2 regions of the Priestia sp. FSL R5-0597 genome follow, and region 1 is predicted to be linked to the other one. Evidence: riboswitches for the same ligand, from Rfam matches in the RefSeq annotation. Region 1 holds a riboswitch; the other holds the start of a gene.
The links. A riboswitch is a leader RNA that binds a small molecule or an ion and turns the genes downstream of it on or off. The one in region 1 is predicted to bind cyclic di-GMP.

Region 1 (7,447 bases):
GCGTAATTTCCCATGATGCCTTCAGATAAATAACAGGTAAATGCAATCAGAACGATAAGCACCTTTTTAAATGTGCCAATTTTCAGATAAAGTTGAATAAAAAAATCTCGATATTTCGCCGTAACTGCACCCGCGGCGAATAAAAGCAAATAATGATAAGAAAGCAAGAAGTTTGTAGGTTCTAAGTTTGATTGATTAAGCAATAATAGCGCTGATGATGAAACAAACACGAAAAACAATAGCATTACGATTTTTTTTGCATCCATTCGCAGCAAAAGAATCATTAAAAGAGGAAAAATAATTGAAATTCTCATTTCATGAACAAGCGACCAAATAACATTGTTGTAAGCATCTGTGTTAAATGTGCCAATTAAAAAAAAGTGCTGAAGAAGTAAACTTGGCGACTCGTTTGTGATCCATGAGTTATTAAACCAGTGGCTTACCTGTGAGATCCCGCCTTGACTAAATAAGATTTTACATAGAATAGCCACACACACTGCAAACAAGTAAGGAAGATAAATTCGGCAAATTCTTCTTACAAGATAGTTTTCATATCGAAAAGAAGAACGGCCATAAAACGGCAGTGCTAAAACAAATCCGCTTAAGACAAAAAACAAAACAACTGATTCATTTCCACTGCTGAACAATAGCCGCAGCGGACTCTCTTTTACCATGGACAGTAAAAAAGAAGAATCACCGTCATACCTATACTCACTGAAGCTTGGATAAATCATGAGATAATGATTTATCACAACAAAAAGAGCTGCTAATCCTCTTAACGCATCAAGTTCTACATATCTTTTTTCCATGTAATCTCCTATCCAAAATGTAATAAATGATGTCATCCCTTCATCGCACAGCGCTCATCTTAAATAGTGCTAGCATACTATATAAAACGTTCACTATAACGAATAAAAAGGTGATTAATCGACAAATATTCTTAATAAAGAACAATTTGTAAGTGAAGTATAGCATAATATACCTGCCCCAAAAATAGGTATTTACACTCATTTTATTCTTTATAAAGAACAAAATATTATTAATTTTATATTTCAATCTACACAATATGTACGTTTATGCGTTATAATGAACAAAAAATCCATAAGAAGAGGATGAACTGAATGTGATAGGGAACAAGATTAAGAATTTGCGACTAAAAAAAGGCTATTCTATTACACGCTTAGCTGAAGAAGCTAATATTTCAAAATCATATTTATCTCATTTAGAAAAAGGGTTAAACAACAATCCTTCCCTTCAAATGCTTGATAAAATCGCGTCTTCTCTTCATACAACGATTGATGACTTAATCGAAGGAGACATCAGTTGTCCAGCTCTAACTTCAAAACCAGTCCTCAATCTAGAATGGCTGCATTTAATTGAACGAGCCATTCAAGACGGCATGACCAAAGAAGAATTTATCGAATTTCAGTATTATTTAAAGTTCCGTAAAACAAACTGATAAATCCATTCATGAACGTTTAATTTTTTTGTTATAATCGACCTATTTCGACATCTTTTACAAATATTATCTTGTAAAATAACTGTATACTAAGAATACTATTACAAATTATCCAGATAAGGGCAAAACTATTGAAAAATAGTGACGCAAAGCTTCAGGTCTAAGGCCGCTTTCGGCTATGATAGCTGGGTTCCCTGGCAAAGGGTGGATGAATCGTAATGAAAAAAGAACATGTACTGTCAATCGATCAAGAGTGGGTAAGTCTTATAGAATCAGCACGCAAGCTGGGTCTGACCATCGAAGAAGTCCGGAGGTTTTTGTCGGAGCTTAAGGGAAACTAAATTAAAAAAGCACGCTCAAATTAGAGCGTGCTTTTTACAGTTATTATTATTCTAGAAGAAAGTGAAACACACTCCTATTAAATACGAATTCCTTTTGGCTTGCGTTGATCAAACGTATAAATCTCCTTAAATCCGCACTGTTTTGCCATTTCAACCGCTTCTTTCATATGTGCTCCTACGGTTTCAGCGAAGTGTGAATCAGAGCCAACTGTTAAGATTTCTCCGCCTAAATCGCGGTACAGCCCAACAACTTCCAGTGCCGGCAATGCTTCGCCCAGCTTCCCTCTTATACCTGAAGTGTTAATTTCAATTCCAATATTGCGATCAATTGCTTTTTTTAAGATATCCGCAAGAATATCTTTGAACTGATGAAAGTCATATATGCCATATTGCTCAAACGCATAGCGCTTCATTAAATCTAAATGAGCCAACACGTCAATGTCCGCTTCGCTTACTAGCTTATACATTTCATTAAAATAAGCGCGGTAAATTGCTTCTTTATCGTTGAGCTCTAAATGTTTGCGAAGCTTGATGTTATTAATGTTATGCACCGAACCTAAAATAAAATCAAAGTTCTCCTGCTTCATTGTTTCTTGATACTTCTCTTTTAAATAGTGCGGCTCACAAATTTCAATTCCTTTTTTAATCACTAGCTGATTTTGAAACTGATCTCTGCATTCCGCTAGTTCTCGTTCATATTTATCAAAATCCATATGACCATACGTTGGGGCTAATGGATTTAATGAAAAGTGCTCGGTAAAACAAATTTCGTTTATGCCGTTTTTTACAGCTTGCTCGCACACTTCTTTCATGACTGCCTGTGAGTCAAATGAATTGTTCGTGTGATGATGGTAGTCTACTAGATACATAATTTAGTCACCTCTAGGTCTATTATACATTTCTCTTGCCCTCACTGCACATAGAGACCCTTTTCCCTTCTATCACGCCTTTTTTGGTTCATAAAAAGAATTCCCACTAAAAAAAGTCGTTTTTCCTCTTTCAGTAATCCTTCTTTTCTTATAAACTAACTTATTATAGCAGATGTTCTGACATACAACTTGACATATAACTTTTACACAAAAGAAAGGAAATAAGAAATGGAATTTGAAAAAAGTTTTTCTCAAAGCAAAAGCCCCTTTCTGTCTTACTTGAGCTCTTATACGAAAAAGATGAAAGGAGAACTAAAAGAAGAACCGAAAATCAATTATAGAGATGCGGTCGTTTCTTCTATTGGAGGCTTAATTGCGATTATCATCAGCAGCACGATTGCACTAGCGCTTGGTTATCCAATGGCTCTCGCTCCGATTGGCGCAAGCTGCGTGCTTGTCTTTGGCGCTCATAAAGGCCCTTTATCACAGCCGCGCCACGTGCTTGGAGGGCACTTGCTCGCAACCGTTTCTGCACTTATTATTTGGAGCTTATTTCATCGAAGTCTAATGACCATAGCGATTGTCCTTGCGTTTGTTCTTATTTTAATGATTCTTACCAAAACCGTTCATCCTCCTGCTGCGGCTAGCGCGATTGTAGCCATTAATACTCAAGCAGGCTGGGGATACTTAGGTATTATTATGATTTGTGCATGTGTAGTTGTACTGATTTCTACCGTGTATAATAATTTATTTCAAGATCGGCAGTATCCCAGGTATTGGGTTTGATATTGGGACTCATACATAAAAAAGACGTCTTCTCATGGAAGACGTCTTTTTTATTTGTTATTTCCTACTACGTTTTTCGTTTTTTCAGGGTCTATTTATCAGCTTTTACTTTACTTCCGTTGAACTAATAAGCTGATAAACTCCCAAACTTCCATCAGATGATGCTTTTACTTTATGAATACTGTTGAATTTTTTGTATTTAACAGACCCGTCTCCGTACGAAATATCATACTCTTCTGTTGTATATACTTTATACATAGAGTCATCTAGTTTTGTTACTCTATTTACGTTAAAACTCAATAAATCCTCTGTTATGCCTTTTTTGATTAGGTAAGCTGTATAATCTTTTTGTTCCTTGTATTTTGGTCCATTAGTATCGATATAAGGCTCTGCAATAGAGAAGTCTCCACTGTTAATTGAGGAAATTGTAGCGTACATATATTGTTCAATAAAACTAGAAACTTCACTAGTAGATACTCCAGAATTGACTTCCGAACCTTTGTCCGTCGTCTCTTGATTCTTAGAAGGAGCCGATGCTTTTGCCGTAGCTTCTGTCGTATTTTCTTCATCAAAATTAAGCGCAACATCTTCCATGCCTTTTTTAATTGATACTTCTTCTGTTTTCTTTTCTCCACGTTTTGCATATAGTTTTATAGAACCATCCATTGGCAGTGGACCTAAATAATCAATATCGCTAATTTCTGTTTTTGTGTCTTTACCATTAACGTACAGCGTCGCGTCATCATAATCTGAAGAGATGTATACTGCATGATCTGACCAGTCAAACTCCACGTTCACATCTTCTCCGTTGGTGGCTTCAACCTCTTGTTCGTTTTCAACTTTTCCATAATCATTTTGCACTTCACCTTTTACGGTATGCGTACCAGGTAAAAATGGACCAATCTTTTTAGAAGAGTCACTGCTTACCGTTCCAGCTTTTTGACCGTCAATATATACTACTGTCGCATCTTCTGTAGACTGAGCTTTTGCATATACAGGGTTTACTTGGACCGTGTAGTGATCAAAGATTCCCCACTTCTTTCCGTCTTGTTCTAACTTAGCATATGAAGAGTGATCTTCGCTTGGAACTCCTGCTTCAAGCGCTCTGCTATCTGCCGCTAACCCCTCAGAGATCGATTTCATAACATCTGGATTTTCGTGCAAATATGTAATAAATGATTTTGTTTGCTCATCGTTGGCTTCTAATTGAATTTGACCATCATTTACATATTTTTTTACTTTATCAACATCATTACCCTTTACTGAAGCAATAAATTTTTCTGACACGGCTTTAGGCGCCATCATTGTTTTGTCTATTCCGTAATAAGCGCCCCCAAGTATAGCAGCTGCTGCTATAACTGAAATGGCTATAACCTTTGTTTTTTTATTTGAAGGCTTTACTGATTCGCGTCTCTCCTCTGCTGAAGATGATGTCGATTCTGCGTAACGCTGTGATGCCGCTCCTTCACTAGAAGCCGCTTTCCTTTCGACGGGATGTCCACACTCTGGACAAAATTGATGCTCATTTGTTAACTGATGGCCACACTCTTTACAATATCCCAACTTACACACTCCTTTTTATAGTGTTATGAAAAAGCATCGCTGTGCACGATGCTTTCTGCCGACTTAAAATAAATCATTTAATTCACTGCTGTTTCCCATTCTTGTAATAATGGTTTTGGCTTCTTCTCCTAAACCATTCGCAATAAACGTCAGCACAATCGTAATGACTACATATACAATAAGAGTGCTATAGATACGATCAAGCCCATTTGTTCCGCTTTGCTTAAAGCTAGCAATGGTAAATGGAACTACAAGGAAAATGCTCAGCAAACCAAAATTCATAAAATAAGAGAAGTATTCAACGTGAAGAAATGCAAGCACAAGCCCAATTAAAAGAAGAGCTGTTGGAATAATTAAAAACGTGCCAAAGCGTGAGAAAAATTCTTTAAAGGAAACGTCTACCTTTCCAAACTTTGCTACAACATATGTTGCTCCAATAATAATTGCAAGTCCAATAAAAATAAAAATCCCTTGTTTAAAGACGAAATCCGTAAAATTAAAGTGAATGATGCTGTTGATATCTGTGGCTTTTATCAATTCAGCGCCTGTATTAAAATCCTCCATGTCGGATGGAGCCAGCTCTTCACTGATAATAGGAAGCTTGAACATGCTTCGAACAAATTGAATCAACAATAGCTTCCAGCCTACATACAGCATAATAGGTATACTAAGAGCATAAAGAATGACTGTGATAAGAGCATTAACAAATTGGCTTTCGCCTGCTGCTTGTGCTGTAGCTGTTGGATTTTTAATTCCTTCTGCAAAATAACTAAAAAATGATTTTGACACTTTTTTCGCCTGACGAACACGCTGATTAGGCTGTTGAGGCGCATACGCTGGTTGCGGCTGAGGTTGATATTCAGATGCTGCTGCCGCCTGGCTTACAGCTGCCTCTTCTTGCAATTTATGACCGCACTTCACGCAAAACTTTCCGCCCTCATTAAAATGGCCGCAATTTGAACAATTCAAATACTCCTTCCCCCTTCAATAAATTGTTTAAAATATAGTCATATAGGTTTATTTTGTTGAAATCTATATAATTCTATATTCATACCTTTTAGAATTATACACCATTTTTGGTATTTTAGGAGAAATGTTTTCAACGGATCAACTAAAAAAATTACTACCTAAACTCCCTAGCAGAATTCTTTCTTTTACTTCTGAGTCCATAGACATTATATAAATCTTCCTTCTATAATTTTTGTTTCACCAATAAAACTATTTTATGCCTTAAGCATCTTGTTTTAATTTTCAGAATTGTTTATACTCGAAACATCTTTGTTTTTCTAGGAAAACAAAGGAGGTGAATTTACAGCACGGTCTATACATACTCAAGGGGGATTTTTTATGTTGAAATTAATTGGGGTTTTGCTAGTAGCAGTAGGTTTTTTATTTCGTTTAAATACACTGCTTGTTGTGACCGTCGCAGGCATCGTGACGGGCCTTGTATCAGGTTTATCACTGCATGAAGTAATTACGATGTTCGGTCAGTTCTTTGTCGATAACCGCTATATGTCTATGGCTATTTTACTTACGCTTCCTATCTTTGGCGTATTAGAAAAATACGGGTTAAAGGAACAAGCGGAAGTCCTGATCAAAAAAGCGAAAAACGCTTCTTCTGGAAATGTTTTACTTATATATCTTTTTATCCGTGAAATCTCAGCGGCAGTCGGCTTAAATATCGGAGGACATGCTCAATCCGTGCGTCCATTAGTAGCACCCATGTCTGAAGGTGCAGCTCGTGCCAAGTACGGAGAGCTTCCACCTAAAGTAAAAGAAGATATTCGCGCCCACGCAGCCGCAGCTGAAAATACGGGCTGGTTTTTTGGCGAAGATATCTTTATCGCAACGGGTGGAATTCTTTTAATGAAAGGATTTTTTGACTCTGTAGGGATTCATGTCGACGTCTGGGATATGGCGCTTTGGGGAATTCCAACAGCCATCGCAGCACTGCTGATCAGCGCCATTCGCTTCCGTCAGTTAGACCGAAGAATTCACAAAAAAATGACGAAGCACAAACCAACATCATCTTCAAAAACGGAGGCGAGTTAAATGAAAAGCATCCTAACTCTTGATACGATTTACTATTTACTCGGCATTATTGTCGCTTTTATTGCGATTCGAATCGCACGCGATCATAACCACCCTAACCGTTTAGGATCTTCTCTATTTTGGGCGTTGTTTTCCGTTACGTTTTTATTTGGCAACGTCATTCCACCTTTTTATGTAGGATGCTTGGTCATTATCATGGTACTGCTTGCTTCATTTAACCGAGTCACTAAATCGAATGAAGCCGAAACGCCTGCTGAAGAACGAGTTGCTCACGCACAGCGATTAAAAAACAAAATCTTTTTACCGGCTTTATTTATTCCTATTTTTACAATCATCGGTACCCTTCTTTTTGGCAAAATCAAGTTTGGAAACTGGGC
Region 2 (7,447 bases), on a different contig from region 1:
ATTAGACGATGACGATCTAGAAGAATATAACGATTTTTAAACAGTAAAGCCACTAGAAACCTACTAGTGGTTTTTTCTGTTTTTATTTAATAGGACTATTTACACTGGTTTAAATTCATATTAGCGTTAAAATTAACCAATCGACTCCTAAATTCAGTAGACATATTACCTAACTTTTATCCAAGGTCTATTTATCATTGAAATATAAAGAGTACTACGTAAAGCAGTACAAACAATTATACCTTACAGGATAAAGGCTGAGTTTTAATAATTATTTAAACAAAGGAGAAATTACATGCACTTTTTAAAGAAACTGAAAGTAGGATTTCTAGGCGTTTCCTTAGTAGGAACTCTATACATAGGATCTCCTGCATCCGCGTCTGTGTCGTTACAATCAACTAGTCATAAACAAGAAATAACTTCGCTGCAAACACAGCTAGTTAAGATGGGATATTTACACGTAAATCCAACTGGTCAGTATGGTTTATTGACTCAGCAAGCCGTTAAGAATTTTCAACATGATGTGGGGCTCACGCAAGACGGGGTCGTCGGACCTGGTACATATGCAAAAATAAATAATGTAGAAAAAATGGCGCATGTGGTTTATGGAGAGGCGCGAGGTGAAGTCTATGAGGGGCAAGTAGCTGTAGCAGCCGTCATTCTAAACCGTGCTAAAAGTCCAGATTTTCCACAAAGTATACCTGGCGTTATTAGTCAACCAAATGCGTTTACAGCTTTAAATGACGGACAATACGCTTTGACCCCAAATCAATCTGCTTATAGAGCAGTAACGGATGCATTTAAAGGATGGGATCCTACTGATGGAGCTGTCTACTATTATAATCCTACAACTGCAACAAATAAATGGATATTTACACGCAAAGCATACAAGAGAATCGGTAGTCACGTTTTTGCTTATTAGTTTTAAATAGTTAGAATACAAATGAAGTAATATATTTTTGGCTATTATATATTCGTATAATTGACTTACATAGAATATGCAGTCATTTATTATCTAGATGTTTTAAAGGTTGAATATACCTTTTATGGAAAAAACCATGATATAATTGAGTTGCCATTCGATTTTAATACATCTTATACGTTTGAACCCTGACAAAAAGCTACCTCTTCTACTGATGAGGTAGCTTTTTATTTGCTGTCATTAAGTTTTGTTCAGCATAGACAACTTAAAAGAGAATTTAACTAGTTTGGATGATTGTAATTGGAGGAATTTGAATACGAGGTAACTGTAAATAGCCTAGTAGAGCAATATCAAACACAGCTTTTACATATAGCCTCCGCATATGTAAAAGACAGTCATGCGGCCGAAGACATTGTGCAGCAGGTCTGGATTAAGTATTATCAACTTCTGAAGCTAGAAGGTAAAGATAGTAAAAAATCAGCGTATGCATGGTTATATCGTGTTACTGTTAATCAGAGTATTGATTTTTTGAGAAGGGTGAAGAACAAACGAGTAATATCCTCTAATGATATAGAGATGACTCAATACTCACAAAACATTGATACTATATTATTGGAACAACATGTAATAGAAAGATTGGAAAATGAGGCACTTCTTAAAAGGATAGAGCTTTTACCTGAAAAGTATCAGCATGTTATTGTTTATTTTTATTTTAAAGACTTACCTTATAATGAGATTTCTACTGCCTTAAATATTAGTGTGGGAACAGTCAGGGCGAGGCTTCATCGAGCAAAATTTTTATTGAGAAAGATGTATGTGAAGCGAGGTAGTAATTAGCTGGATATTTGTTTAGTTTTTATAATGCTCTTTTTTATTAGATATGAACAGTGTATGTAGCTTGTAGAAAAAATAAATGACAATACTTTTTTTGACACAATTCGACAACCATTATATAGTAAAATATTTATAAATTTACATATTGAGATAAAGGCAAACTAGTTGAAAAGCTAGGACGCAAAGCTACAGGTCTAAGGTCTAAGGGCTATGGCAGCTGAGCCCCCTGAATATCTGGAGGTAACTTTTATGGACAGTAAAGGACAATTAGTAGCACAAGAACTAAATAGAGAGTGGATTGAACTTATAAAGGAAGCTAAGGAATTGGAATTGACCATTGAAGAAATTAGGAAATTCCTAGAAAGTAAATAGATACCTTGACCATAAACAACATTAATCATTTATTAATGTTGTTTATGGTTGTTTAATTCTTGAGATTTCCTATTTAAAAACTCCTTAAATTCCTCCTGAGTAACGTCTGAATTCATCGCTTCTTTGACTAAATCTAGCCATTCCTGGGGAAGGATAGTATTATGATTTAAATTATTCACTGCAATATTCCTCCTCTACAACTTGTCCTATTATAAAGCAAATAAATTTTCAATATAACCCATAAAGTAAAAAATATTACTTTTAACCTATTATTTATATTTGTATGATATATTTGGAATAATTGTGGTTATTTAATTTATAAAAATCAAAGTTTAATAACCTAGTTAAGCTAATAAAAACATAAAAGATGAATATTAATTAGACTCAAAGTTAACCTTTATTTATAGAGTACACTTGAAAGGATTTTTATTAGTGAAAAAGGACGAATTACTTAAAGAATATTTGACAATCGATAATATGGGGAGAGTAAAGGTACCGACTCTGTTTTTAAAGCGTGCTAATATCCATACATCTTCTACAATACAATTCTTCAACTATAAAAACTTTTTTGTTATGAGACAGGTTAAATTTTTACCGGTACGGTTGGAGAAAAAAGTAGCAAAAAATTTGACTAGATCTATCAACGAATTAGGCTGTATTGTAATTCCAAAGACGCTCCGCGAAATACATGATATAAATTTACACGAGGAAATAGAAGTGAAAGTCATTAATACGAGCATTATTTTAAAGAAGAAAAAAGAGGAAAATAAACCTGCAGGTCTAATAAAGGAATCTATGGAACCTGAACTGAATAAGTTATCTTTACTTGAAATCAAAGAAGGGAGGGTAAAACTCCCTTCTTCTGTGCTCAAATCTCTCGATTTAGAAGAACATATACAATTACAGTTCTTTATCAAAGGGAATAGTACTATTGTCGCGAAAAAACATAAGTATGAATTTCCTACAGAAGGAATTCTTTTGTTTACGGGGCAATCACGGGTCATAAAGAAAGATAAATACTTAAACATTCCTAAAAAGCTCAGAGATTGTTTAAACATTTATAATGGCGATACCTTGGAAATTACAACATTAGGGGATCAATTAATTATAAAAAAAGCTCTTTAGAAAAATTAACATGTCATTGTATAAGATCTTCTTATTAAAATTGAAAAAGCAATTGCAGTTTAATTAGGTAACTGCAATTACTTATTCATGTTGTTATAGGCTTATTTATTAGTCTTGGAAAAAGCACTCTCAGCATCTGTTTTACCGATATGTAACAATTTTTTCTATTGGGTTAAAATATTATACATCTTCTCAGGTAGTTGAGGTTCATAAAATATGTAACCTTGGCCGACTTGACAACCTTTCTCTAATACAAATTGTAACTGTTCTTCGGTTTCAATTCCTTCTATGACTATATTCAAGCCCAATTTTTTTCCCATTTGAATAATTGTTTCCACGAGGACTTTTCCTATCTGATCCAAATCATCAATAAATGATTTATCAATTTTTAACGTATTAATTGGTAAATATCTGAGGTGGCTCAGAGAAGAATAACACGTTCCAAAATCATCCATGGCCACTTTAACCCCTAAGTTTTGGATAGGTATCAGGACTTCTTTTAAATCTTGGTTGTATTGGATTACGTTTTCCGTAATTTCAATTTCAAGAAAAGATGGATTAAGTCCCGTTTTTTTCAAGATATCTTCAACAACTTTTACAAATTCCGGTGATTTCAATTGCATAGGCGATACATTTACGCCAAGTTTAGTAACCCTAGAATACATATCTGTCCATGTTTTCATTTGATTGCATGCCTGTTCTAATACCCAGGTTCCAACTGGTACCACCAATCCTAGCTCTTCTAAAATAGGTAAAAATTCATCAGGGTAGACAATACCATACTTCTCACTATTCCAACGAATAAGCGCTTCTACTCCTATTATTTCAAGGGTTTTTAAATCAACAAGTGGTTGATAAACTAGTTGAAATTCATTTCTTTCTAGTGCGTATCTCAACTCATTTTCCATACTAACAGCTTTGAATAGTTCTTTATTTGATGTATGTGAACTTACTTCGTATGTGTTTCGTCCATTTCGTTTTGCTATATACATAGCCATATCTGCTTGTTTAATTAGTTCATCTATTAGTTCACCAATGTTCTCTGGAATAACATGTTGCTTACATTCCTTTGAAAATAGGCTGATGCCAATGCTTGTAGAAACCAGAAATTTATGGCCATCTATGTAGAAAGGAAGAGACACCTCTTTTATAATTTTTTCAGTGATTTTTTTTATTTCATCAATCGTTTTCAAGGTGTGTATTACTAGGATAAACTCGTCTCCTCCATGTCTTGAAATAAAATCAGCAGATGATATACAATTCTTTAATCTGTCTGCTACCCTTTTAAGCAAGACATCTCCACGGTGATGGCCAAACGTATCATTAATAGATTTAAAGCGATCTAAATCTAGAAATAAGAAGGCTGTCAATTGTGCTGACTTTTTGTCCAAGAGTAAATTTTTCAACTGCTTATTCAACCAGTAACGATTAGGCAAATTGGTTAAGTGATCATAATAAGCCAGTTGCTTAATCTTTTCTTCATAAGCTTTTCGTTTTGTAATATCATTACGAATAGATACGTACTGATATGGATGACCTTCTTCATCTAAGAAAGGAACAATAGTTGTATCTACCCAATAGTATGAGCCGTCTTTTGCTTTACTCTTTACCTCTCCATGCCATACGTTTCCTGACTGAATAGTTTTCCATAAATTTTTCAAAAACATTTCTGAATGATAATTTGAATTGACAATACGATGATTTTGGCCGAGGAGTTCATGCCTTTCGTATTTAGATGTTTCGCAGTACTTATCGTTTACGTGGTTTATAAATCCCTTATTATCTGTGATAGCTACAATAGATGACTCATTTAATGCAAATTCAATATCATTTAATTTTTTTAGGGTTTCTTTAAACTTATTTTCAAAATGTTTATCTTTCATAACCTATGTACTCCTCTTCAGGTGTAATTATAAACAAAGCCCACGAAGAAATGCTAAAGAGGAATTGTGGGTTTTGCATAAAAATTAATTCATTAAATATAAAATGTTTATTTATCTTATTACCTTACAATAAAAACATCAAGTTTTAAAAGTTTTATTGTATATAGATAATAGAAAAAATGGTCATTTTTTAGGCATACTTTACTTCTTCAGTATGCTTCAAGGAAACAACATCAAATTCAATATGGTGAATATGCTAAAGCTCACCAATATAAAAGATTGAGTTAATCTGAATCTATGCTGGATCTCTACATCGATTTAAACTTCCAAACTTCTTTTTAATGTAAGTTCTCCATGAAAATAATAATACTACAGTACTTTTTCCATCATTGAAGTTTTATTATTTATATACTTATTGATTTACATGTTCCAGTTTTAACTGATTTACTACATTACTCTAGCATTACTTTAGCACTTTCCATTTTAAATGTAAAAATGATTGTAGTTTAAGAAAATAATAAGACATAGTGCGGTGTTTTACACACTGATTAAGGAAGCGATAGTATAATTGAAAGATCTTGTAAATGAAATTCATGAACATTAAGGAGTATCTTATGAAAAAAGCAGTTAGTATTCTTCTTCTTTTCCTGTTTTGTATAAATCAAAGGGTTGAGGCTGCTAATCAACCTTCAGTAGAGCCTATACATCATGAAATCTACGTTTCTCCTGCAGGAAGTGATGAAAATGCAGGTACTAAAAACAGCCCTTTTAAAACTTTGAAAAAGGCAGGTAAAGTAGCTAAACCTGGGACGACTGTTAATATTCGAGACGGTGTTTATCACGAAAAGTTAGTGATTAGTCGTTCAGGTAATAAACAGAATCCCATTATCTTCAGAAATTATAAAAATGAAAGGCCAATTATTAGTGGAAAGAAAATAAAGAGTGGTTCTTCAGATGGAGGGCTAGTTACCATAAAAAACAAGAGCTATATTACAATTCAAGGTCTAAATATAGGGCATTTTTCTACTTTGAAAGAACAAGATACACCGTGCGGTATTTTAGTGGAGGGAAGGGGCAAAGGTCTTCGGATTATTAACAATCATATTTTTGATATTAAGACCGCACACAAAAATGGAAATACACATGGAATAGCTTTTTATGGATCCGAAGCGCCACGTTCATTAAACAATATTGAAATATCGGGAAACTTACTTGAAAACCTAACTTTAGGTTTTAGTGAAGCGCTGACTCTAAATGGGAATGTTAAAAAGTTTGTGATCCATGCAAATACAATTCGTAACGTTGATAATATAGGAATTGATATAATTGGCTTCGAAAAGATAGCTCCTAATCAAAAATTTGATCAAGCTCGTGAAGGAGTTATCAGTGAAAACTCTATTTATAACGTAAGCAGCTATTCTAACCCAGCCTATAGACACGAATATTCTGCTGGAGGAATCTATGTAGATGGAGGAAAGGATGTTGTTATTAAACATAATATTTCAAGTCATAACGATTTAGGAATAGAAATCGCTAGTGAACACCAAGGTAAACAAACTAGCAACATTCAAGTCATAGGTAACATGATTTATGAGAATCGTTTTACAGGAATCTCAATTGGAGGATATGATCAAAAGCGTGGGGGAACAATGAATACTTCGATTGCACAAAATATCTTATATGGGAACGATACAATAAAAATGGATGGTGGCCAATTATTAATGCAGTATCACGCGACCCATAACATCATCAATGATAACATTATGGTTTCAGTAAAATCTAACTTACTTCTAGCCAATCTTCATTACTCAAATAAATATAATGAGCTTAGCAATAACGTATATCTAAATAAAAGTAGCCACACAATGAATCGATGGATATGGAATGGACAAGAAATAGAAAGTTCTACATTCGGATCCTCTAGGTTTTTTCAATAAACTTTCTTTAAAAAAGATACTCTTGGCTAAGCTTTTTGCTGAAGTACTACCTGTCACTATGACCTATTTGTTGTATATTTTATATTATAGAAAAAGTTCATATTTGTCGTCACTAAGAGTAAATGATAAAACTATGGTTTTTATAACAAACTTTTAATGTTTACTCATTTAGTTAAGTAAAAAAAGAACGCTTATCGAAAGATAAACGCTACCATAAATTGTTCTATGAAATTGTAACTATGAGTAATGAACATCATCCACCATATAGTTCTACCAACTAAAGGTATCTTTGACCAGTTTTCTTTAATACGCACTTCCTTTATGTAAAGTAGAAAAACTACTCCGAGCATACTAATAGCACCGAAGCTTATTAG

Region 2: linked by a shared signal. The riboswitch ahead of sinI (DNA-binding anti-repressor SinI) and the one ahead of MKX72_RS05545 (anti-repressor SinI family protein) in region 1 are both predicted to bind cyclic di-GMP.

The regions. Positions count from the first base shown of each region.
Region 1 is NZ_JBBOUZ010000001.1:1,077,832-1,085,278, reverse strand. Features, by position in the region: gene MKX72_RS05555 (acyltransferase family protein) at 1-809, opposite strand, end outside; gene MKX72_RS05550 (helix-turn-helix domain-containing protein) at 1,124-1,459, shown strand; cyclic di-GMP riboswitch class I at 1,571-1,657, shown strand; gene MKX72_RS05545 (anti-repressor SinI family protein) at 1,678-1,800, shown strand; gene MKX72_RS05540 (histidinol-phosphatase HisJ family protein) at 1,878-2,669, opposite strand; gene MKX72_RS05535 (HPP family protein) at 2,898-3,455, shown strand; gene MKX72_RS05530 (zinc ribbon domain-containing protein) at 3,561-5,027, opposite strand; gene MKX72_RS05525 (zinc ribbon domain-containing protein) at 5,082-5,987, opposite strand; gene MKX72_RS05520 (DUF969 domain-containing protein) at 6,366-7,070, shown strand; gene MKX72_RS05515 (DUF979 domain-containing protein) at 7,071-7,447, shown strand, end outside.
Region 2 is NZ_JBBOUZ010000003.1:3,192-10,638, forward strand. Features, by position in the region: gene MKX72_RS27365 (hypothetical protein) at 1-40, shown strand, start outside; gene MKX72_RS27370 (cell wall hydrolase) at 296-922, shown strand; gene MKX72_RS27375 (RNA polymerase sigma factor) at 1,223-1,759, shown strand; cyclic di-GMP riboswitch class I at 1,902-1,986, shown strand; gene sinI (DNA-binding anti-repressor SinI) at 2,006-2,128, shown strand; gene MKX72_RS27385 (anti-repressor SinI family protein) at 2,161-2,307, opposite strand; gene MKX72_RS27390 (hypothetical protein) at 2,561-3,253, shown strand; gene MKX72_RS27395 (sensor domain-containing protein) at 3,418-5,136, opposite strand; gene MKX72_RS27400 (DUF1565 domain-containing protein) at 5,751-7,073, shown strand; gene MKX72_RS27405 (hypothetical protein) at 7,265-7,447, opposite strand, start outside.